4 regions of the Agrobacterium tumefaciens genome follow, and region 1 is predicted to be linked to each of the others. Evidence: predicted binding sites of a transcription regulator. Region 1 holds the regulator's gene; each other region holds the start of a gene.
The links. Region 1 encodes LexA, which represses DNA repair genes until DNA is damaged. Its sites were predicted from a motif close to TGTTCNNNNTGTGTTCNG; they were not measured.

Region 1 (5,832 bases):
TGCCGCGCTTGCCGGAAAGCGAGGTGCGGTTCGCCTTGTCGAAGGAGGATTTGTAAACGAGGCCTATTCCAAGCTTGTCGCAAAGCTCCTTCAGCACACCCGCAATCATGAAGGCATGTTCACGGCTTTCCATCTGGCAGGGGCCGGCAATCAGCGAAAAACGCTCGGTATTGGAAAAGGAAACCTTGCTGGCGCCATCGCCGGCGGTGACTTTGAGATTGTTCGTAACGCTCATTATTTTTCCTCGAAGGCGAAGGCAACACCCTGACCGGGCGCTGCGGGCACCACCAGCCGGCCGCCCGCTTCTGCGCTGGACACGCCATTAGCAGCAAGTGCCGCCTGTGTCACGGCAAGATCGCGAACGGAAAAGACGACGCCTGCGCCGCGCAATCCGCCACCGCCCTCCTCGGGAACACTAAAGGCCAGTCCGTCAAAGACCGGCTTCCGCGTCAATCTTATGCGGGTATTGCCGGTTGCGAAAACCATATCTCCATCCGGAGACATCTTGCCGTCGCAGCCAAACACAGTTTCGATCAGCTGCACGGCATTCGCATCACCACCGGAAAACAGCACGATCTCGCTGAGGCCGGAAACGCCGTTGGCATGGCGTTCCAGCGCCGCGCGGTCGCCCGGCAGGGCCTGCAACCGCTGACAGCTGAACAGAAAGAAATCCGCCGCGGAACCACTGGCTGCAAAAGCCAGCCGAAAAGCCGCCTCGCTCTGCGAACCATCCGGCATTTTGACTGGCCGCGAAAATTCAAAGACATTTCCGGCCGAGAGGCCTGAGGCTACGAATCGGTCGAGATCGCCAAGAGCGTCCTGCGTTGCAGCGACCAGTGCGGAAAAACCCTCCCCTCCGGCATGTTTCCGGAAGGCCTGATCCCGCCCGGTAAACACATCTTTCCGGCCAATCGAGGCATTATATTTAGCCGGATCAGCAATCACGAGAGGCTCCAGATACGTGCCGTCGGCGAAAAAAACGCAGGCATTCTGCGTGCCAAACGGGTGAAGAGCCGCTGGCGCTACTGTAAATCCCAGGTTTCCAAGGCGATTTTCTGCGACGTCGATGTGCTCGACAGGCAGTACGAGATGGTCGATGCGGTACGGTTTCGTCATTTCCCTGCTTCCTGCTGTCGCATGCGGCATGGCCATGCCGGAACAGTTAGGACGGCAGAAAAGCACAATTTCGTGCTTTCAGGCAAATCATCAAAACAACAGATAGCAGCTTCACGAAATTTTAGGGGATTGCGGAACACATATGGAACATATAGTGTTCGTTCTGTATTTGTTTCGCGACTTCAACGACGATTCTCAAGGGTGTTTTCCTCATGCTCACGCGCAAACAGCAGGAATTGCTTCTCTTCATTCATGAACGAATGAAAGAGTCCGGCGTGCCGCCCTCCTTCGATGAAATGAAGGACGCACTCGATCTTGCTTCCAAATCCGGCATCCACCGGCTGATTACCGCCCTCGAAGAGCGCGGCTTTATTCGCCGGCTACCTAACAGGGCGCGGGCGCTGGAAGTCATCAAGCTGCCGGAGGCCTATGCGCCGGGTGCCAGGCCGCAGCGCGGCTTTTCTCCAAGCGTCATCGAAGGCAGCCTCGGAAAGCCGAAGGCGCCAGAACCCCCACCGGCGCCCAAGGCGCCCGCCAACGATCTCGGCGGCGCGGTCACCGTTCCGGTCATGGGTCGCATCGCCGCCGGCGTGCCGATTTCCGCCATTCAGAACAATACGCATGATGTTGCCGTGCCGGTTGACATGCTGGGTTCGGGTGAACATTACGCGCTCGAAGTTAAGGGCGATTCGATGATCGAGGCCGGGATTTTCGACGGTGATACCGTCATCATCCGCAACAGCAATACCGCCAATCCGGGCGATATCGTCGTGGCATTGGTGGATGACGAGGAAGCGACGCTGAAGCGTTTCCGCCGCAAGGGCGCTTCCATCGCGCTGGAAGCGGCCAACCCCGCTTATGAAACCCGTATCTTCGGGCCTGATCGGGTAAAAATTCAGGGCAAGCTGGTCGGACTTATACGCCGTTACCATTGATCTGATTTAACCGTCATCCTCTCAAGACAGGCGTCGTCATGAGATGGCTCCTGTCGAAGATGACGGCAATTCCGGAATTCGGCTGACCATGCGAGTGTCGGGCAATCTTATGCTTCCAGCAGACAGTTGCATTCTGTCTGGTAAAGATCAGTTCCAGTTTCATATGGATATCGTTGTTACGGCCTTGCCCCCGGCCTGTTGCCACCACTGCGTCATATGCCGTGGACATCTGGTTGCGTGAGTTCGTTTACGCTGGGGGATGCGGCTGGCCTGGCGCTGCCACCGAATGGTGATACTCGGTGCAAAGCCCCCGTCATTCATCAACGCGACTTATGGGTGCCATGGATTATTTTCGGTATTCCATCATGCCCCGACAGGTATAGAAATGCGCGTCATATCCGGGAGATAAGCCATGTACGATCTTTACATCGCCAACAAGAACTACTCCTCATGGTCGCTGCGGCCGTGGGTGTTGATGCGCACGCTCGGTATCGCCTTTGATGAGAGACTTGTTCCGTTTGGCGAAGGTGTCGCCTTTTCCAGCTTTTCGCCGACCGGCAAGGTGCCCTGCCTTGTCGATGATGGCGTGACGATATGGGAAACGCTGTCGATCGCCGAATATCTCGCAGAACGGCACCAGGGCGTCTGGGCGAGCGACAAGCAGGCGCGGGCATGGTCGCGTTCGGCGGCGAGCGAAATGCATGCCGGCTTTTCCTCACTGCGCAATCTTTATCCCATGTCGGTCGGTATTCGGGTCAAGCCGAAGGGTGGCGATGCCGGGCTTGCGGCAGACATAAAGCGCATCGATGCGTTATGGAGCGAAGGTCTGACAAAATTCGGCGGTCCCTATCTTGCCGGTCAGAAATTCACGGCGGTCGATGCTTTTTTCTGCCCCGTGGCGTTCCGTTTCCAGACCTATGGCGCCGATCTTTCACCTGCGGCAAAAGCCTATTGCGATCGGCTGCTCACCCTGCCCGCCATGCGTGAGTGGTATGAGGCCGGAGTGAAGGAGATCTGGCGCGATGCGGCGCATGAACAGGAAATCAGCGGCATTGGCGCATTGACTGACGATCTGCGCGTGAAGGTCTGAATATCACTGCTGACGGCGTTTATTGCGATGCCGTCAGCAACTGCCTGACCGGTTCCGGCACCTCGTATTCGAAGCGGTCGCTTTTCCAGTCGTAGTAGCGGTGCTCGCTCCATGGCCTGTTCGCCCCGGCAATTGCTGCGCGTAGTCGTCCGACCACCCCCGGCTGATTATTGCCGGCGAAGCCTATTTCTACCGAGCCAATGCGCCGCAATATATCGCGGTTGAGTAGAAGTGCTCCTGAGCGGCATTGTGAAAACGAGGTCCTGCGGGAAACGACGACAATATCGGCGATATCGCAGGCTTTTCCGGCAAACCGGCCATCTTCCAGAACGACGATCCACTCCCCGCTCCTGGCGCGCGCCACGCACCATATGCCTTTGCTGCAGGTGAAGACGCCGGGTTGCGCATCTTTCAGCGCTGCCGTCATCTGCCGCATCACCGCCCTCATCTCCTCCGGCGTAAGTTTTGATTTTGCGGTCAAGCCTACACTGGTTACTGCGGCATGCGCTTTAAGAATGACCGGTGGCACAGGCTGTTCCGGCAACAGGAGTGCTCTTTGCCACTGGCCGTATACGAAGCCCTGTGGTCGCGTTTTTGTCGTATAGGCCTTGCCGTCTTCCAGCAGCGCCACCAACTCACCCTCCTCGTGAATGAGCAAATCCGGGACATCGCGATAGGCCACGGCCGCCGACAGGCCGAAGGCGGAGACAAGAAGCGGAATACCAAGCAATGCAAGCCGGCTGCGCAGCAAGGTGAGCAGCAGGAAGCCAGCGGAGCCGAGGCCAATGAACCACTCATGTGGCCGCCCCGTCGCCGCGCTGCCGCCCCAGGACGCCACTTCATTGGCGACTTCGATGACGAGCGCCATGCCATAGCCCATGATCTTCAGGAATGGCGCATCCAACCCGAACGGCATCAGCAGCATGGCGAGCAGGCCAAAGGGCATGACGATCAGCGACATCAGCGGCATGGCGGCCAGATTGGCGAAAAGTCCATAGGTGGTGACACGGTGAAAATGCTCTGCCGAATAGATCGCCGTCGAAAGTCCGCCAATCAACGATGTGGTGATGACGCCGCCAATGACGGTGCCTGCCATCTGTGCCGCCGTCATCCATACCGGTCTGCGTCCGATCAACAGTCGCTCGTGATCGCTGCGCCGGCGGCCCCACCAGGCATAGGTGGATACGAGCGCGATGGTCGCGGCAAACGACATCTGGAAACTCGGCCCCATGATTTCCGAAGGCGAAAAGCCGAGGATGATGAGAGCCGAAATAGCCACATTGCGGAGGCTGAGCGACGGCTGATCAAAAAGGACCGCGATCAGCATCACCGACATCATCAGCCAGGCACGCTCAGCGGAGACGGCGAAACCGGAAATCAGGTAATAGGCGAGCGTCATCAAGAGCGCCGCGAAAGCCGAAATCTTCTTGACGGGCCAGCGCTGAGCAAAGGCAGGAAACAGGCTGAAGGTCAGCCTCAACCCCACAAAGAATATGCCTGCGGCGAGCGCCATGTTCAGCCCGGATATGGCGACGATATGGGCAAGGCCGGAAAGCCTCAATGCTTCCATCGTGGGTGCCGAGATCGCCTGTCTCTCATCGGTGATAATGGAGGCGGCGAAGGCTCCGGCGTCACCGCCAATGGTGTTGCGGATGCGCTCTGCAATGGCGCTGCGCAGGCCATAAAGCCGCATATCCGCCCATTCCAGCCAACGCGTTTCGCCTTTCATGTCTCCCTTTGGTGATATCAGCGCCTGCGGCGGCTTGTAGAAAAATCCGGTCGCACCTATGCCTTTGAAATAGGAAGCGAAGGCAAAGTCGTTCAGACCCGGCAAGGCTGGACCGGAAGGTGGCGACAGCCGGGCTTTGCCTTGAATGGTCGCGCCAAGTGCGACCGGCTCACCTCCGCCACGGGAAAGCAGCGAAATTCTCGTCGGCGGGCGCGACAATGCCGGCGCTTCGGTCGCAGCCAGCTGAATAACATATCGCCAGGAGCCGCGCGCATCCACCTCCCGGCGAACCACCGTGCCGGTGATGGTGGTTGTAACCGGGGTATCCAGCACCACTGTTCCCGCTCGCCGGGTTTCAATATCTGCCAGAAGCATGCCCAGCAGAAGAAAAGCGCCAGCGCCGCAGGCCGCCGCCGACAGGCCGTTATTATACCGGGTAAGCAGCGCCAGACCGGCGGCAAGCAGGAATATGATTGCGAGAGCGGGCAAGGACGGCGTGACATCAAGGGAAAACCACAGGATCGCGCCGCAGCCGATAAGGACGGGAACAAAAAGGAAATCATGGCCGAATGCGCGCTCCTCGGCGACGCAGTCGGCAACCTTTCCGGCGATGACTGCCTTGAGATTCCGCCTGACAGCAAGGGTGGGCAAATCACAAGCCACAACATCGCCGGCGCGGTGAACGGGAAACAGGATTTCATGCGTGCCGGGCAAGCCACCCTGCAACGTTTCGGCATATCCGAAATGCTTTTTTTCCCCTTGACCAAGCAATCCGCGCCGCGCCCCTGCCGCACCGGAAACAGGTTTGCAGGGCAGCGGGAAGGATTGCAATCCTTTCCTTTAATGTTGCGTTGACCGAGATTGAATTGCCATGGCCGATAAAGCCGCAAGCAACGTAATTGCGTTTGCCGCAATGCACAATTTGACCTTCGAATAGCTTGGCATCGGCGCAAGGATCATAT
Region 2 (5,832 bases), 670 kb from region 1:
TTCGAAAAACATCTCCGCCCGGTGCGAATCGCCGCCGCCGCCCTCATTGACATGCCTACCATAGGGATGAAGGCAGCGAGCTGCCGTAGCGCGCACCGCACTTATCCGGCCGCTGAGAAAGAAAGGCTTTTGCCTTGTCCGGATTTACACTAAGACAAATCCGCTTGTTTTAAACGGCGCTACCCGCAGGCGCCCTGCATTCCGGTCTTGAGAACTATGTCGCATAACAGCTTCGGTCATCTATTTCGCGTTACCACCTGGGGAGAAAGCCATGGGCCGTCACTTGGCTGCGTGGTGGATGGCTGCCCGCCCGGCCTGCGCTTCACGCTTGCCGAGGTGCAGCACTGGATGGACAAGCGCAAACCCGGCCAGAGCCGTTTCGTCACCCAGCGTCGCGAAGACGACATCGTCAAGGTTCTCTCCGGCGTGATGCTGGATGACGACGGCGAGACGATGATAACGACGGGCACGCCGATTTCCATGCTGATCGAAAACACCGACCAGCGTTCCAAGGATTACGGCGAGATCGCCAAGCGGTTCCGTCCCGGCCATGCGGATTTTACCTATGACCTGAAATACGGCATTCGCGACTATCGCGGCGGCGGACGCTCCTCCGCGCGTGAGACGGCGGCGCGTGTCGCCGCCGGTGCAATTGCCCGCAAGGTGGTGCCTAGCCTCAATGTGCGCGGTGCGCTGGTGCAGATCGGCAAGCACAGGATCAATCGCGACAACTGGGATTGGGATCAGGTTGACCAGAACCCGTTCTTCTGCCCCGATGCCGCCATGGTGCCGGTGTGGGAAGAGTATCTCGATGGCATCCGCAAGGCCGGCTCCTCCATCGGGGCCGTCGTCGAAGTGGTGGCGGAAGGCGTTCCGGCCGGCATCGGCGCGCCGATCTACGCCAAGCTCGATCAGGATATCGCCTCCAGCCTGATGTCGATCAACGCCGTCAAGGGCGTGGAGATCGGCGAAGGTTTCGCCTCCGCCGAGCTTTCCGGCGAGGAAAATGCCGACCAGATGCGCATGGGCAATGACGGCAAGCCGATCTTCCTCTCCAACCATGCCGGCGGCATTCTCGGCGGCATTGCGACCGGTGAGCCAGTCATCGCGCGTTTCGCCATCAAGCCGACTTCCTCCATTCTGACGGAGCGCCTGTCCATCGATACCGACGGTAACAATGTCGATGTGCGCACCAAGGGCCGTCACGACCCCTGCGTCGGCATCCGCGCCGTGCCGATCGGCGAGGCGATGGTGGCCTGCACCGTTGCCGACCATTATCTGAGGGATCGCGGCCAGACCGGCCGGCTTTAGCGGACCGAAAAGTGTGAAGCGGTTTTCGGACAATCCGCTAAAGAAACAAAAAGAGCAACGAACCGTTGCTCTGAAGTGAGGGGATATCGCCATGGCCTATGACCAGAAACGCGTTGTCGACGCCATCCGCGCTTTCGAAGCCGGGGAAATCGTTGTCGTGACCGATGATGACGACCGTGAGAACGAAGGCGATCTGATCATTTCGGCGGTTCACTGCACGCCCGAGAAAATGGCGCTGATCGTGCGTCATACCTCCGGCATCGTCTGCGCGCCCATGCCGCGCGAGGAGGCCAAACGGCTGAACCTCAACGCCATGGTGGCGGAAAATGACAGCGCCCATACGACGGCCTTCACCGTCAGCGTCGATTTCAAGCACGGCACCACGACGGGCATTTCCGCCGACGACCGCACCTTGACGGTGCGCAACCTTGCCAACCCCAATGTCGGCGCATCCGATTTCACCCGGCCGGGCCATATCTTCCCGCTGATTTCCCGCGAGGGCGGCGTCTTGATGCGCTCCGGCCATACCGAAGCGGCGGTCGATCTCTGCCGGCTCGCCGGCCTGCCGCCCATCGGCGTCATCAGCGAGCTGGTGAATGACGACGGCAGCGTGATGCGCGGCCCGCAGGTTCTGGATTTCGCCGACACGCACGGCATGAAACACGTTTCCGTCGCCGATCTCATCGCCTATCGCCAGCGCAAGGAAACGCTGGTGGAGATGGAATCCTCCTTCACCATCGAGACGCCCTTCGGGCCGGCCAAGGCGCAGACCTATTCCCTGCCCTGGGATCCAATGCAGCACATGGCGGTGATTTTCGGTGACATCAGGGACGGCGTCGACATTCCTGTTCGCCTTCACCCGGAAAACGTCGCCGACGACGTGTTCGGCGACCGCCAGCCGGTGCGGCACTACATGCAGAAGATCGCCGAGGAAGGCCGCGGCGTCATCGTTTATCTGCGCGAAGGCTCCGTCGGCGTCGGCCAGGTGGCCGGCCGGCGCAAGGCGCGCGATCCGGACGAGGCGCATGCGCAGGCCCGTTCGCGCGAAAACGAATGGCTGGAAATCGGTCTCGGCGCTCAGATCCTGAAAGATCTCGGCATCAGCTCCATCAAGCTGCTGACCACCCGCGAACGGCATTATGTCGGTCTTGAAGGCTTCGGCATCCAGATTTCGGCGACGGATATCTGCTGATTTCGGGGTTTGCCTTGGTTTTCAGGGCAATTGTGAAGCGAGTGGGTGCCCCTTGTTTCTTCTCCCCGAGGGGAGAAGTTCGCGGCAGCGGGATGAGGGGGCGCCCTTGCCGGATTGCGGAGGGCTTGCCCCCTCATCCGACCCTTCGGGCCACCTTCTCCCCGGCGGGGAGAAGAAACAAGCGGCGACGCTGTGTGAAAAAGCGGCATCACGGATCGGTAACGTTGCGCCCGGGGACCTATCCTGAATCATCCGTGCGAAAAACCTCAGTTTTCCTCCCGCCAGCCCTCCAGGTAGTTCACGCTCTCCACCCGGGTAAACTTCGCCAGCCTCACCAGTTCCGCATCAAGCTTCTCCAGCCTACCCGCCGAGGCACGCACGCCCGGTTCCAGCCACAGGCGCCGAACATCCAGCGTGCTGCGCTTGCGATCCGCCTTCATGTCGATGCGTCCAATCACGCGGTCGCCCTCCAGAAGCGGGAAGACATAATAGCCATATTGCCGTTTCGGCTCGGGCACGAAGACCTCGATGCGGTAATAAAAGCCGAACAGCCGCTCCGTGCGGTTTCGGTCACGCAATAGCGGATCGAAGGGGCTGAGGACACGGACGCGGGCGGAAGGTTCCGGCACGTCGGTCAGGTCGGCGGTGAAACCGGCAAAGGCATAGGACGGGCGAGCAGTGTCGCCATCGCTTGCAAGAAGTGAGACCTCGCAGAGTTCGTCGCGATGGCTTTTGACCCAGTCCCTCGCCTCCTGCGGGGTGACGAGATCGAAAAACGCGGCGATTTCGCCATGGGTGGCGAAACCCAGCCGCTTCAGCGCCTGCCGACAGGCCCAGTCGACGAATTCCGCATGCTCCACCTCGGTTTCGTGGTGCTCACCGGGAATGACCCGTTCGGCAAGATCATAGACCTTCTGGAAGTTTACGCGGCCGGCAATCGCGAGCTTGCCGGTGTGCCAGAGATATTCGAGCGCGGTCTTGGAGGGATGCCAGTTCCACCAGCCGCCGGACTGGTACCCCTCCTCCTTCAGCTCCCGCGCCAGAACCGGGCCGGTTGCGGCGATGCGCTCCAGCGTTTCGCCGAAAGCGGCATCGAAGCCTTCACCGTGCCATTTGCGCCAGCGCTCCTGAATGATCGGCTCGCGGCGGCGGAAGCGGTGTTTCCAATAGGGATAAAACTCCGTCGGCACGATGGAAGCATCATGTGTCCAGTGCTCGAAAAGCGCGCGGTCCTTTTCCAGCAACGTCGTCAGATGGTCACGCCTGTAGGTCTGGTTGCGGGAGAAGATGATCTGGTGGTGGGCGCGCTCCACCGTGCCGATGCTGTCCACCTGCACAAAACCGATATCGGTGATGAGCTGCAGCAGCCCATCCTTGGAAAGCGCCTTGCCGGGCGGCGAGGAAAGCCCTTGCCGCGCCAGAAAAATTCGTCTTGCCGCTTCGTTTGAAACCTTGATCACCATGGCGCAGAAGGTATGACGGCTTTTTCAGGATTGCAATGTTCTTTTTTTGTTCCTTGTTTCACTTCTGTTGATGACGGGGTATAGAACCGGAAAACGAGCGCGAGGATGTAAGTTTGGAAATCCGTTTCGACGCCGCCGGTGTCGCTTTCGAGGGTCGGCAGGCCCTGCAGCCGCTGTCTGTGACATTGACGGAACGTCGCATCGGCGTGATCGGCCTCAATGGTTCTGGCAAGACCACCTTTGCGCGGCTGATCAACGGGCTGAACAAGCCAAGCGAAGGCAAGGTTTCGGTGAACGGCCTCGACACCGTGAGCGACGCCAAGGCGGTCTTGCAGGCGGTCGGCTTCATCTTCCAGAATCCGCAGAACCAGATCATCCTGCCGATCGTGCGCGACGATGTTGCCTTCGGTCTCAAGCGACTCGGTCTCGCCAAGGCTGAAACTGAAAACCGGGTGAAAGCCGTTCTTGCCCGGCTTGGCATTTCTCATCTTGAAGAGAGACGCGCGCATGAGCTTTCCGGCGGTGAGCTGCAACTTGCGGCGCTGGCCGCCCTTCTCGTCACCGATCCGCAAATCCTCATCCTCGACGAGCCGACCAACCAGCTTGATCTCAAAAACCGGACTGTCGTGGAAAAGACCATGGCGGCGCTTTCGCAGTCGCTCATCGTCATTACCCATGATCTGCCGTTGCTTGAAGGCTTCGACCGGGTGCTGGCTTTTCATGAAGGCGCGCTGGTCGCCGACGCTACCCCCGAAGAAGCGGTGGCGCGCTATCTGGAGGTGGCATCGCGATGAAATCGCTGCATGTCGAAGGCACCGGCTGGCTCTACCGCGTCTCGCCGCGCATCAAGCTTCTGGCGCTCATGGGTTTCAGCATCGCATTGTTCCTCACGCGCGATCTGCTGGTTCTCGCATGCGCGACGGTTCTGGCCACCCTTATTCTGGGCGCTACGCGGCTGCCCCTCAGGGAGATCGGCCTGCGGCTGCGGCCGGTGATGCTGACCATTCTCCTCGTCGCCGCCTTCAGCTACCTGCTGCTTCCGGCGCATGATGCGACCGTCAATCTTTTGCGGCTGACGGCGCTCGCGCTTCTCGCCACCGCCGTCACCATCACCGTCAGCATTTCGCAATTCATGGACGAAATCACGCTTGCCGCCGCCCCGCTGGAAAGGCTGGGGCTGGTGAAGGCTGCCGACATAGGGCTCGCAGTCGGGCTGGTGGTGCGCTTCGTGCCTGAAATCGTCAACCGTTACCATGCGGTGCGTGATGCGCACCGGGCGCGCGGCCTGCCGGTGCGCATGACAACCATCATCGTGCCGCTCGTCATTATGACGTTGAAGGATGCCGATGCCATTGCCGACGCCATTGACGCGCGCGGTTTCAGAGGCCAAAGCTTGGCGCCAGACAACCATCCGGAGTTTTGAGCGCCATGACGACCCGCGACCTCGTGCTGATTTCGCTGTTTTCCGCCATTATCATCGCACTCGGGCTTCTGCCGCCGATCACGCTCGGCTTCATCCCCGTGCCGATCACCGCGCAGTCGCTCGGCGTCATGCTGGCCGGTGTCGTGCTGGGCGCGAAACGCGGCACACTCGCGGTTCTGCTGACGATCCTGATTGCCGCTATCGGCCTGCCGGTCCTGTCAGGCGGACGCGGCGGCCTTTCGATCTTCACCACGCCGACCACGGGCTTCCTGATCGGCTGGATCGCAGCGGTTTTCGTTACCGGTTATCTCTCGGAAAAATTCGTGCATCGCGGCCAATCTGCACTGACGCAGGGCGTCGGTTTCTTCATCGCCAGCCTGATTGGCGGCGTGGTCGTGCTTTATGCTTTCGGCATCACCTATCTGGCGCTCGTCGTCGGGCTT
Region 3 (5,832 bases), 1.1 Mb from region 1:
GTCGGTGCCGGCATCACGCAACAATGTCAGCGCCGGTGCGGCAAACGTATCGTCGCCCGCAGCGCCCGCCATTTTGACCGTGGCGCCCGCCCGCTTTGCGGCAAGCGCCTGATTGGCTCCCTTTCCGCCCGCCGCGGTGGAGAAGCTCTCTCCCGTCACGGTTTCACCGGGTTTGGGAAGGCGTTTTGCGGTGGCGATGAGATCCATGTTGATGGAGCCGAAAACAGTAATCATGGGCGGCATGTCCGTATGAAATTCAAGCAAGACGGCGACTTTGCCCGAGACGATCACTCGTCGTCAACTACCCGCAATTTGGCCGCACCGGCTCTGTTATCCGCAAAGCGACGGGCTTGCTCGATTTCCCCATGCGCAGCTTCTTTTTCCGTCGGCGAAAAATCGAGGCCCTCAATTTTTTGGCCGCGCGCCAAGACCTTGTCGGAGGAAATCAGCATCATGTCGACGTCCTTCTGCGCCAGCCCAAAATGGGCTTGCAGCTTGCGTGTTCGGTCGTCCAGCCGCCGCACATCGTCCATAAGCAGCGCCACTTCGCCTTGAATGAGATGCGCCTGCTCGCGCATGCGCTGATCTTTCAGCACCGACTGGATGACCTGCACCGACAGCATTAGAAGTGACGGCGATACGATGACGACGCGAGCCCGATGGGCGCGCTGCACCAGATATTCGAAATGCTGGTGAATATCGGCGAAGATCGATTCCGACGGCACAAAGATGAAGGCCGTATCCTGCGTCTCGCCGCGGATGAGGTACTTTTCGGCCACATCGCGAATATGTACTTCCATATCGCGCCGGAACTGCTGGGTGGCGGCGCGTTTGGCGTCAGGCGATTCATCTGCTTTCAGTGCGTTCCACGCTTCCAGCGGAAACTTGGCGTCGATGACAAGCGGCGGCGCGTTATTCGGCATCTTGATCGTACAGTCCGGCCGGTAACCGTTCGAAAGTGTGGGCTGAAGCTGGAACGCACCTGCGGGAAGTGCATCGGCGATCAGCGCCTCCATGCGTGCCTGTCCAAAGGCCCCGCGCGTCTGTTTGTTGGAAAGGATCGCCTGCAGTCCGACCACATCCTTGGCCAGATCCTGAATATTGCCCTGGGCAGCATCGATGACCGCCAAGCGCTCCTGAAGACGGCTCAGATTCTCATGCGTCGACCGGGTTTGTTCCGTGAGCGTTTCGCCCAGCCGTTGCGACATGCCGTCGAGGCGCTGGTTAAGCGTCTGGCTCATCTCGGTCTGGCGTGTGCCAAGCGTCTCCGCCATGGCGGCAATCCGGCCGTGCAGTTCGGACTGGGTTTTCAGGAGGTCGGAAATTTCACCGTCGGCTCCCGCTTTTTTCACGCGGTTCGTCGTGACCAGCCATGTGATCGCGAGAGCGAAAACCAGAGCCGCGAGCAGCGCGCCGAAGCTGATATCGACGGAACCGGCCCGCAATGCTGGATCGAGGAGAACGGATAAATCTATGCTCATGATTAAATCTAGCAGATTTCTTGTGATTCGTAAGATCAAAACAAGAACATTCCTGCGGCGGAAATGAGTCCGGGAGAGCGGAAGCCCGGCGCGGTTTGACCGCTCGTGTTTTTTATTTCCTCCGCGCAAGAGATACGTTATGGGAAGCCATGACTATCAAACCGCTTATCATTTTGCCCGATCCCGTGCTGCGCCAGCAATCGAAACCCATCGAACAGGTGGATGCCGAAGTGCTGCGCCTTGCCGACGACATGCTGGAAACCATGTATGATGCGCCGGGCATTGGCCTTGCCGCCATCCAGGTCGGCGTAGCGCGGCGAATGCTGGTGATTGACGTTGCGCGTGAGGGCGAGGAAAAGACCCCAGTCGTCTTCATCAACCCGGAAATCCTAAAGGTGTCGGACGATATTTCGACCTATGAGGAAGGCTGCCTCTCCATTCCCGACTATTACGCCGAAGTCGAGCGTCCAGCCTCTTTGACGGTGCAATATATCGGCCGTGACGGCAAGCAGCAGACCGTGGAGGCGGACGGGCTTCTCGCCACGTGCCTGCAACACGAGATCGACCACCTGAACGGTGTTCTGTTCATCGACCATATTTCGCGACTGAAGCGCGACATGGTCATCAAGAAATTCACCAAGGCGGCCCGCGCAAAGGTCTGATCCGTCCTCTTTAGCTAGAGACCGACCAGTAGAAAGGGCAGGGGGCGACGATGGCTCTTCGCATCATCTTCATGGGCACGCCGGATTTTTCCGTTCCCACCTTGCGTGCATTGGTGGAAGCGGGTCACGAGGTCGTTGCCGTTTATACCCAGCCGCCGCGTCCCGGCGGTCGTCGTGGCCTTGATCCGCAGAAGTCTCCCGTGCATCAGGCGGCCGAACTTTTGGGCCTGCCCGTGCTGACGCCCGTGAACTTCAAGGCCGAGGAAGATCGCGAGCAGTTCCGGGCCTTCAACGCAGATGTGGCGGTCGTCGTGGCTTACGGGCTGCTGTTGCCTGAAGCGATCCTCACTGGTACGCGCCTTGGCTGTTATAATGGCCACGCCTCCTTGCTGCCGCGCTGGCGGGGTGCGGCCCCCATCCAGCGTGCGATCATGGCCAGCGATGCCGAGACCGGCATGATGGTCATGAAAATGGAAAAGGGGCTCGATACCGGCCCCGTCGCGCTGACCGCAAAGGTCGCGATCGGCGAGAATATGACCGCCGGCGAATTGCACGACAGTCTCATGCTCGCAGGCGCGCGGCTGATGCGGCAGGCGATGGACAGACTGGAAGCAGACGACCTGCCCCTCGTCACACAGGCCGAAGAGGGTGTTGTTTACGCTTCAAAGATCGATAAGGGTGAGACCCGCATCGATTTCTCTCGCCCTGCACAGGATGTCCATAACCATATTCGCGGCCTTTCGCCTTTTCCCGGTGCATGGCTGGAAATGGATATTGGCGGCAAGGCGGAGCGTGTGAAGGTTCTGGCCTCTGAGCTGGCGAGCGGCATGGGAGAAGCGGGCACCGTGCTGGACGACGCCCTCACCATCGCCTGCGGCAGCGATGCCGTTCGGCTCACCCGCCTGCAAAAGGCGGGCGGCAAACCGATGTCGGCCGCCGATTTTGTTCGCGGCACCCCCGTTCCCGTCACAACGAGGCTCGGCTGATGCCACGCTTCCGCATGACCGTCGAATATGACGGTTCACCCTATTTCGGTTGGCAGAGACAGGATAACGGCCCCTCGGTTCAAGGCGCGCTGGAAGCTGCGGTCCGGTCGCTGACAGGGGAAAACGTTTCCATTCGCGGTGCGGGCCGTACCGACTCCGGCGTGCATGCCGTCGGGCAGGTGGCCCATGCCGATCTTTCTCGCGATTGGCAGCCTTACAAGCTTCGCAATGCGTTGAACGCCCATCTGGCAATGGCCAAGGAGGCCGTCTCGGTTCTTGACGTCGCAGCCGTAACGGAAGATTTCGACGCCCGTTTTTCCGCCACCCGCCGCCATTATCTCTATCGCATCATTTGCCGGAAATCGCGGCTGGCGCTGGAGTACAAGCGCGCATGGTGGGTGTCGAAAGACATGGACCATGAGCTTATGCATGCGGCAGCGCAGATGCTCGTCGGTCGGCATGATTTCACGACCTTTCGCTCGGTTCATTGTCAGGCGAACAGCCCGATCCGGACACTCGACCGGCTGGATGTGACGCGCAACGGCGACCTCATCGAAATCCGCGCGACGGCGCAGAGTTTCCTGCATAACCAGATACGCTCTTTCGCTGGTACGCTGAAAATGGCCGGTGAAGGCGCCATGACGCCGGAGGATGTGCGTGCGGCACTGGAGGCGCGGGATCGCAAAGCCTGCGGCCCCGTTGCCCCGCCGGACGGTCTTTATTTCATGCAGGTTGATTATCCCGACGTAATTGAGCCTAGGCGTCTGCGCATGGAGATGAGCAATGACGGTGACGATCTATCATAATCCCGCCTGTGGAACTTCGCGCAACACGCTTGCGATGATCCGGGCCTCCGGTGTTGAGCCCGTGGTGATAGAATATCTGAAAACGCCGCCCGCACGAGAAGAGATACGTGATCTTGCCATACGCATCGGGCTTCCGCTCAGGGCCCTGCTGCGCGAAAAGGGAACGCCCTATGCGGAGCTGGGGCTGCAGGATGAGACCATTCCGGATGATGCGCTGCTGGATGCTATCGAAGCCCACCCGATCCTGCTCAACCGCCCGATCGTGGTGACGCCCAGGGGTGTGCGGCTTTGCCGGCCTTCAGAGGTCGTGCTGGAAATTCTGCCCAACCCGGACATAGGTGAATTCGTGAAGGAAGACGGAGAGGTCGTCCGCTCCGGCTCGTGAAGCGTTTTGCAAAGGCTAGGCGGGGTAGACGCCAAGAAAACGCTGCAGCGCCTCCGAGAGAAGCATGCCCGGCACCAGCAGCGTCATGACGATGGCCGAGACGAGCAGCGACTGGTCACGGATGAAGAACCGCACGATCCGCGAAAAAGCGAAGACCAGCGACAGGAGCAGTGCCAGCCACAGAATGGCGATCAGCCCCTGCAGGGGCGGCAGGAAGAACGCGATCAGGATCAGAGCCGCATAGGCGTAAGAAAACGGCAGCGACAGCCAGTTCATGGTGGTGACCAGCGGCGCGAATTTTTCGCGTGCGCCGAAAGCGAAGAGCAGAATGCCGATCAACAGCAGCGGCACGATCCAGCAGATGGCTTCGACCATTGCCAGACGGAAAAAGAAGATCAGCCCGGTTCCGGTACCCGGCGGATAGCCGGCAAGGAAGGCCGCGCGCAGCCACAGCCAGGACACCAGCATGGCGGGCAGGCACCAGAGGGCGGAATAGAAGGAGCGCCACATGCCACGCTCGGAGAGGTCCAGATAGCGCGCACCGGTATGGTCGCCGAGCAGCAGCAGCCACAGGCCCTTCAGATAAAGCCTTATCTCACTTGCCGTCGGCATGGGCGAACCAGCGTTCGATAAAGGTTTCGTAGATACGCGTCAGTGTCTCGAGATCGGCAACCGCCACGCGCTCATCGACCATATGCATCGTTTGTCCGACGAGACCGAACTCCACCACCGGGCAATAATCCTTGATGAAGCGGGCATCCGAGGTGCCGCCGGTGGTCGAGAGCTTGGGTTCCTGACCGGTAACGGCCTCAACCGCGCCTGAGAGCGACGAGATGAGCGCATTGTTGCGCGTCAGAAAAACGTGAGCCGGTCGGTCCGCCCAGACGATCTCATATTTGACCGGACTGCGGTCAGGGCGAAGCTCGCCTTCGGCTGCGGCGGCATCCAGACGGCGGATGATTTCCGTCCGCAGGTTTTCCACTGTCCAGGTATCGTTGAAACGAATGTTGAAGGCCGCCGTCGCCCGTGCGGGGATGACATTGGTAGCGGCATTGCCGGTATCGACGGTCGTGACTTCCAGATTGGATGGCTGGAAATTATCCGTGCCGTGATCGAATGGCGGGTGCATCAGCGCATGGGTGAGCTGCAGCAGCCCACGAATGGGGTTGTCGGCGAGATGCGGATAGGCGGCATGGCCCTGAACGCCATGGACGGTGATCCGGCCGGAAAGCGATCCGCGGCGACCGATCTTGATCATGTCGCCCAGCTGGTCGGGATTGGTGGGCTCGCCCACCACGCAGGCATCCCATGTTTCGCCTTTGGTGGCAGCCCATTCCAGAAGCTTGGAGGTGCCGTTGATCGACGGGCCTTCCTCATCGCCGGTGATCAGGAAGGAAACGGAGCCCTGCGGTTTGCCATGTTTTTCGATATGGCGGGCAATGGCGGCGACAAAACAGGCGATGCCGCCCTTCATGTCCACCGCACCCCGACCGTACATTTCCCCGCCGGCAA
Region 4 (5,832 bases), 880 kb from region 1:
CGATCATGACATCCGCATTTTCCGGCCCCTCGCCAAAAACAGTTTGTGTCGCCTTGCAATGCAGCGGACATCGGGTGCATTCGCCTGCCTGCCGCCTCAGGGACCCAAGCGAATCTTCCAGTTCCTGCGGGGCCTCCTTCCGCGCCGCGGCGGCAACGGCCTGCAGGCGGTGATGAAACGGCTGCGGCTGGCTTGCCGCCTTGGCCGCCATATCAAGCACCCGCGCCTCCGCGCCCAGAATGAGGCCGGGAATGAGATCCGCTTCCGGCAGGTTCTTCCAGTATTTTTTTGGCATCTCCGCCGTCATCGCCTTGATCTTCAAGCGGGCCGGATTGAAAATATTGGCATAATAGGTCCGCCAGAGATCGTCCGTTTCATCTTTCAGGTCGGGTTGAGCGGCGGCCTCCCGCGACGTCTGCAACACGCTTCCATCCCATCGCGCAGACCCTTTCGGCGTCGCGATCAGCCAGTCCATGTCAGTGAACCGCCGCTGGAAAAACGGCGCCTCGCGCTCGACAATGAAATGATCCGGCTCAAACCAGGCGACGAAGCGCCGTCGCCCACCCTGCCCCTGCGGTAATGGTAACTCCTTGAAACGAACGAAGGCCGTCATCTTGTGACAGTCACGGCGGACGGATTTTTCGAGCAGTCGCGCTTGTGAAACATCCGGATCGGACTTGAACTGCAACAGGGCGCGATCCTGCCTAAGCCGCCACAACAGCCGGTATAGTAACGCAAAACGGCCATTATCGCTGTGACAGATCACCGCCTGCGCCAGCGCCACGAAGGCGGACGGAACGGAAACCTGTGCTTCCCCAACCCTGGGTGTCGGCAACGGCTCACCGGCAAAATCCAGCAGCCCCGCTTCGTCATCCCGCAGCTGCCAGTCAATCGCTTCCGGTGGTATATTGGCGGCAAGCGCCATCCGAGCCGCGTCACGCCACTCGCCGAAATCGCCCCGCCCTTCCAGAACCGGGCCGTACATCACAACAGCGACAATTGTTCGGGCTGCGGCGCAAACATTGCCCGCAGATCCGGCCGTTCAGTCAGTTTGCCCGGCGTCCAGCCGTCCGCAACGATAAAGGCCTTCACTTTTTTCAGAGACACCCCAAAGCGGGCAATATCCTCCAGCCGTACCCGCCGAAACCGTCGCGACGAGAGAATGGAAGCGACCGTCTTGGTGCCGAAACCCGGCACTCGCAGCAGCATTTCCCGATCCGCGACATTCACATCCACCGGAAAACGGTCGCGATTTTTGAGCGCCCATGCCAGCTTCGGATCGATATCGAGATCCAGCATGCCATCGCCACCAATCGCGGTTATCTCGCCGATGTCAAAACCGTAAAACCGATAAAGCCAGTCCGCCTGATAAAGCCTGTGCTCACGCATCAAAGGCGGCTTGATCAGCGGCAGGTTTTTCGAAGAATCCGGAATGGGGCTGAAGGCCGAATAATAGACGCGCCGCAGACCATAACTGCCATAAAGCCTGGCGCTGGTGGAGAGGATGGTGCTGTCATCGGCACCGTCAGCACCCACGATCATCTGTGTGCTCTGTCCGGCGGGCGCGAAGCGCTTGGTCCGACGCGTCCGCGCCGTTGGCTCGCCCGCCTCCTCGATCTTCAGACGGATATCGGCCATGGAGCGGCGAATATTGGCGGGCTGCTTTTCCGGCGCGAAACGACCAATACCGCTATCGGTCGGCAACTCGATATTGATCGACAGGCGGTCCGCATAAAGCCCCGCCTCCTCTATGAGCTTCGGCGACGCTTCAGGGATCGATTTCAAATGGATATAACCACGAAATCCATGGGTAACGCGCAGCTCCCGCGCCACGCGCACCATCTCTTCCATCGTATGATCCGAGGAGCGGATAATGCCGGAAGACAGAAACAGCCCCTCAATATAGTTGCGTCGATAGAACTCCAGCGTCAGCCACACCACCTCCTCGGCAGTAAATCGCGCGCGCTCCACATTGCTGGAGGAGCGGTTGATGCAATAGGCGCAGTCATAGATGCAAAAATTGGTGAGCAGGATTTTCAGGAGCGAAATGCAGCGCCCGTCCGGCGCATAAGCATGGCAGATACCCGACCCCTCCGTTGAACCCAGCCCGCCAGACGCAGCGGAGCTGCGTTTCGTCGTGCCGCTGGAGGCGCAGGATGCGTCATATTTCGCCGCATCGGAGAGAATGGCCAGACGTTGCCTGATTGACTTCTTCATAATTGTGTTCACTATATGTTCTATTGAAAAATGTCAATCATGCCGCTTAACTCCATGAATGGACGTATAAAATTGACCGCCTCAAATTTGCTGGCATTTCGCTGTCGTCTTCTGATATAGTCGGCTTAGTTATGATTTTGGCATGGTTCCGGAGTTCCTCTCCGGAACCTGTTTCTTTTTGTGTCTGCAAGTAAAAGCGACAGGACTGCGAAGGATAAAAAAATGGTAGAAAAAGTGCCGATGACTCAGGGTGGATTCGTCAAGCTGCAGGAGGAGCTGCGCTTTCGCCAGCAGGAGGAACGTCCCCGTATCATCGAGGCAATTGCGGAAGCGCGCGCCCATGGCGACCTTTCGGAAAATGCCGAATACCACGCTGCCAAGGAAGCCCAGAGCCATAATGAAGGCCGCATCACCGAACTGGAAGACCTGACCGCGCGCGCGGAGGTCATCGACCTTTCCAAGATGTCCGGTTCCAAGATCAAGTTCGGCGCCACCGTCAAGCTGGTCGATGAGGACAGCGACGAGGAAAAGACCTACCAGATCGTCGGCGACCAGGAAGCCGATGTGAAGGCAGGCCGCATTTCCATCTCTTCGCCCATCGCCCGTGCCTTGATCGGCAAGGAAGTCGGCGACAGCATCGAAGTCAACGCCCCGGGCGGCGCCAAGGGTTACGAAATCCTCGCGGTACAGTGGGGCTGATGAGCCTCACCGCAATGCGCCCCTCGCGGGCGCATTGCTTTCTGACATATCAAACCGCCAAACCAGCCGCAGAGACGGAAGCCCATCTTGTCCCACGTCAGTCTGAAAGATGTGCAGGTGCTTGCGCCGAACTTCAAGCGCAGGCTCTCCGGCGTCACCTCCACCATCGTTCAGCTCATTCCGGTGCAGAACCGGCTGGGACAGAAAGTGGCCGTCATCGGCCCCGGCCTGCCACCGCATCTGCCGCATGTGCGCTTCCACGATCTGTGGCGTCTCTGGCAAAACGGGCCATTCGGCGCCCCCCGCATCTGGCACGCCCGCCGCAATCTTGAAATGCTGCCGGGCATTTTCATGCGTGATGTACTGCGCATGAAGGTAAAGCTGCTCTTCACCTCGGCCGCACAGAGGCGGCATTCCGCCTATACCCGCTTTCTGATTTCGAAGATGGATGCGGTCGTTGCGACAAACGGCCGTTCCGGCGCGTTTCTGGAAGTTCCCCACAGGGTCGTCATGCACGGCGTCGATACCGAGCTGTTTCACCCGGCGACGGGCGCCGAGGATACCATCGCGTCAACCGGCCTGCCGGGGCAATATCTGATCGGCTGTTTCGGGCGGGTGCGCCACCAGAAGGGCACCGACCTCTTCGTGCGCGCCATGATCGAGCTTCTGCCACACTATCCGGAATGGACAGCCGTGGTTTCCGGCCGCGTGACGGCGGAACACAAGGCCTTTGGCGATACGCTGAAGGCCGATGTTGCCACGGCCGGCCTTTCCGACCGCATCGTGTTTCAGGGCGAAGTCGATGACATAAAGCCCTGGTATCGGCGACTGACGCTCTATGTCGCGCCGTCACGCAATGAGGGTTTCGGCTTGACGCCACTGGAGGCCATGGCCTCGCAGACGGCGGTCGTTACCAGCAATGCCGGCGCCTATGAAGAAATGACCGTCAAGGGCGAGACCGGCATGGTCGTCGAGGCCGGGGACTATGCATCGCTCAGGGATGCGATAAAGCCCTATCTTGCGGACCCTGCTCTGGCCAAGAGCCATGCGCTCGCCGGGCTTGCGCATGTGCGCACCACATTCCCGCTGGAAAAAGAGGCGACAAGTCTCGGTGCGGTTTATGACGCGCTACGGCGCGGATAACGCTCGGCAAAGCAGCTGCAAAGCCCGCCGTTCAGATTTCCACGAGACCGACGCGCTTGACCTGGCGGATGGTGAGCATGGTGCGCACCGTATCGACATTTTCGTCCGCCGTCAGAACCTCGATGACGAAATCCTGAAACTCGGTGAGGTTTCTGGCGACGCAATGCAGCAGGAAATCGCTTTCGCCTGACACCATCCATGCCTGCCGCACCAGCGACCATCCGCCCGTCGCCGCCGCGAAGGCCTTCAGGTTGCTGTCCGACTGCCGCTTGAGGCCGACCATGCAGAAGGCAACGAGATTGAAACCGAGCTTCGGCGCGTTCAACATGGCGTGATAACCCTCGATCACATCAGCTTCCTCAAGCTTGCGGACGCGCCGGAGGCATGGCGGTGCGGAAATACCGACCCTTTCGGCCAGCTCCACATTGGTCATGCGCCCGTCGCGCTGCAATTCGCGCAGGATTTTCAGATCGATGGCATCGAGTTCGACGCTGGTCACGGAGAAGTTCCTCGTTAAGCCGTAGAAGTTCCTTGTACTATTCGGCACGGGATTCGCAACAATATGCCGCCGGCCGGTCACAAAATTGCGCGTGCATCCACAACTGCCTTGTTGGTAACGCAAGGCTGCCCTTGAATAAAGACACTAGACAACCTTAAATACCTGCCAACGAAGGGGTTGCGGCCCGTCCGCCGTCCTGCGGCTGGAAGGCCTTGAGCGAAGACCCTGCTATTGAGAAGGAATGTTCCCATGTCTGCCCGCCACACGAAGGTATTGATCATCGGCTCCGGTCCCGCCGGCTATACCGCGGCGATCTACGCGGCCCGCGCAATGCTGAAACCTGTGCTGATTGCCGGCATGGAACAGGGCGGGCAATTGATGATCACCACCGATGTGGAGAACTATCCGGGCTTTGCCGATCCGATCCAGGGCCCATGGCTGATGGACCAGATGCTGAAACAGGCAACCCATGTGGGTGCGGAAATCGTCAGCGACCTCGTCACCGAAGTTGATACCACGACCCGGCCATTTGTGGTCAAGACCGATTCCGGTCAGGTCTGGACCGCCGATACCCTGATCATCGCCACCGGCGCCAAGGCCAAATGGCTCGGCATCGAGAGCGAGCAGCATTTTCAGGGCTTCGGTGTTTCCGCCTGCGCCACCTGCGATGGTTTCTTCTATCGCAACAAGGATGTGATCGTGGTCGGCGGCGGCAATTCCGCCGTGGAAGAAGCGCTCTATCTCGCCCATATCGCCAAATCGGTCACCGTCGTGCATCGCCGCGACAGCTTCCGTTCGGAAAAGATCCTGCAGGAACGGCTGTTCGCCAAGGAAAACGTCAAAATCCTGTGGAACACGGAAATTGCCGAAATCACCGGCGCTCCGGCCAAGCCACCCATGCCACCCTCCGTCTCGGGCGTGCGCCTGCGCGACACCAAAACCGGCGTCATCAGCGATAAGCCCATCGACGGTGTCTTCGTCGCCATCGGCCATGCGCCTGCGGTTGAACTGTTCAAGGGCAAGGTGAAGCTGAAAGACAACGGCTACATGTGGACCGCCTCCGATTCCACGGCAACCGACGTCGAAGGTATCTTCGCGGCCGGTGACGTCACCGATGACATTTACCGCCAGGCGATCACCGCCGCCGGCATGGGCTGCATGGCCGCCCTCGAAGCAGAACGCTATCTCACGGCGCAACAACCGCTTGCGGTTGCAGCGGAATAACCGAAAGGCAGGATAGGCATGGCAATGCCATTGGACTGGGATAAACTGCG

Region 2: a site for LexA is predicted at 4,003-4,020, ahead of CFBP6623_RS02130 (energy-coupling factor ABC transporter ATP-binding protein). Genes of this name have one in related genera too.
Region 3: a site for LexA is predicted at 1,513-1,530, ahead of CFBP6623_RS00205 (DNA recombination protein RmuC). Genes of this name have one in related genera too.
Region 4: a site for LexA is predicted at 2,223-2,240, ahead of CFBP6623_RS09915 (putative DNA modification/repair radical SAM protein). Genes of this name have one in related genera too.

Annotation. Positions count from the first base shown of each region.
Region 1 covers NZ_CP039903.1:1,096,892-1,102,723, reverse strand. The annotation lists gene kdsA (3-deoxy-8-phosphooctulonate synthase) at 1-235, opposite strand, end outside; gene CFBP6623_RS05500 (VOC family protein) at 235-1,116, opposite strand; gene lexA (transcriptional repressor LexA) at 1,329-2,051, shown strand; gene CFBP6623_RS05490 (glutathione S-transferase family protein) at 2,464-3,141, shown strand; gene CFBP6623_RS05485 (ComEC/Rec2 family competence protein) at 3,161-5,596, opposite strand.
Region 2 covers NZ_CP039903.1:424,951-430,782, reverse strand. The annotation lists gene CFBP6623_RS26665 (hypothetical protein) at 1-153, shown strand, start outside; gene aroC (chorismate synthase) at 217-1,311, shown strand; gene ribB (3,4-dihydroxy-2-butanone-4-phosphate synthase) at 1,403-2,503, shown strand; gene CFBP6623_RS02135 (winged helix-turn-helix domain-containing protein) at 2,770-3,966, opposite strand; gene CFBP6623_RS02130 (energy-coupling factor ABC transporter ATP-binding protein) at 4,080-4,760, shown strand; gene CFBP6623_RS02125 (energy-coupling factor transporter transmembrane component T family protein) at 4,757-5,389, shown strand; gene CFBP6623_RS02120 (biotin transporter BioY) at 5,395-5,832, shown strand, end outside.
Region 3 covers NZ_CP039903.1:41,592-47,423, forward strand. The annotation lists gene CFBP6623_RS00200 (ribokinase) at 1-234, opposite strand, end outside; gene CFBP6623_RS00205 (DNA recombination protein RmuC) at 288-1,481, opposite strand; gene def (peptide deformylase) at 1,631-2,143, shown strand; gene fmt (methionyl-tRNA formyltransferase) at 2,194-3,129, shown strand; gene truA (tRNA pseudouridine(38-40) synthase TruA) at 3,129-3,935, shown strand; gene arsC (arsenate reductase (glutaredoxin)) at 3,913-4,320, shown strand; gene CFBP6623_RS00230 (hypothetical protein) at 4,336-4,932, opposite strand; gene dapE (succinyl-diaminopimelate desuccinylase) at 4,916-5,832, opposite strand, start outside.
Region 4 covers NZ_CP039903.1:1,976,607-1,982,438, forward strand. The annotation lists gene CFBP6623_RS09910 (UdgX family uracil-DNA binding protein) at 1-985, opposite strand, end outside; gene CFBP6623_RS09915 (putative DNA modification/repair radical SAM protein) at 985-2,217, opposite strand; gene greA (transcription elongation factor GreA) at 2,440-2,916, shown strand; gene CFBP6623_RS09925 (glycosyltransferase family 4 protein) at 3,004-4,059, shown strand; gene CFBP6623_RS09930 (Lrp/AsnC family transcriptional regulator) at 4,091-4,558, opposite strand; gene trxB (thioredoxin-disulfide reductase) at 4,808-5,782, shown strand; gene CFBP6623_RS09940 (LysR family transcriptional regulator VtlR) at 5,807-5,832, shown strand, end outside.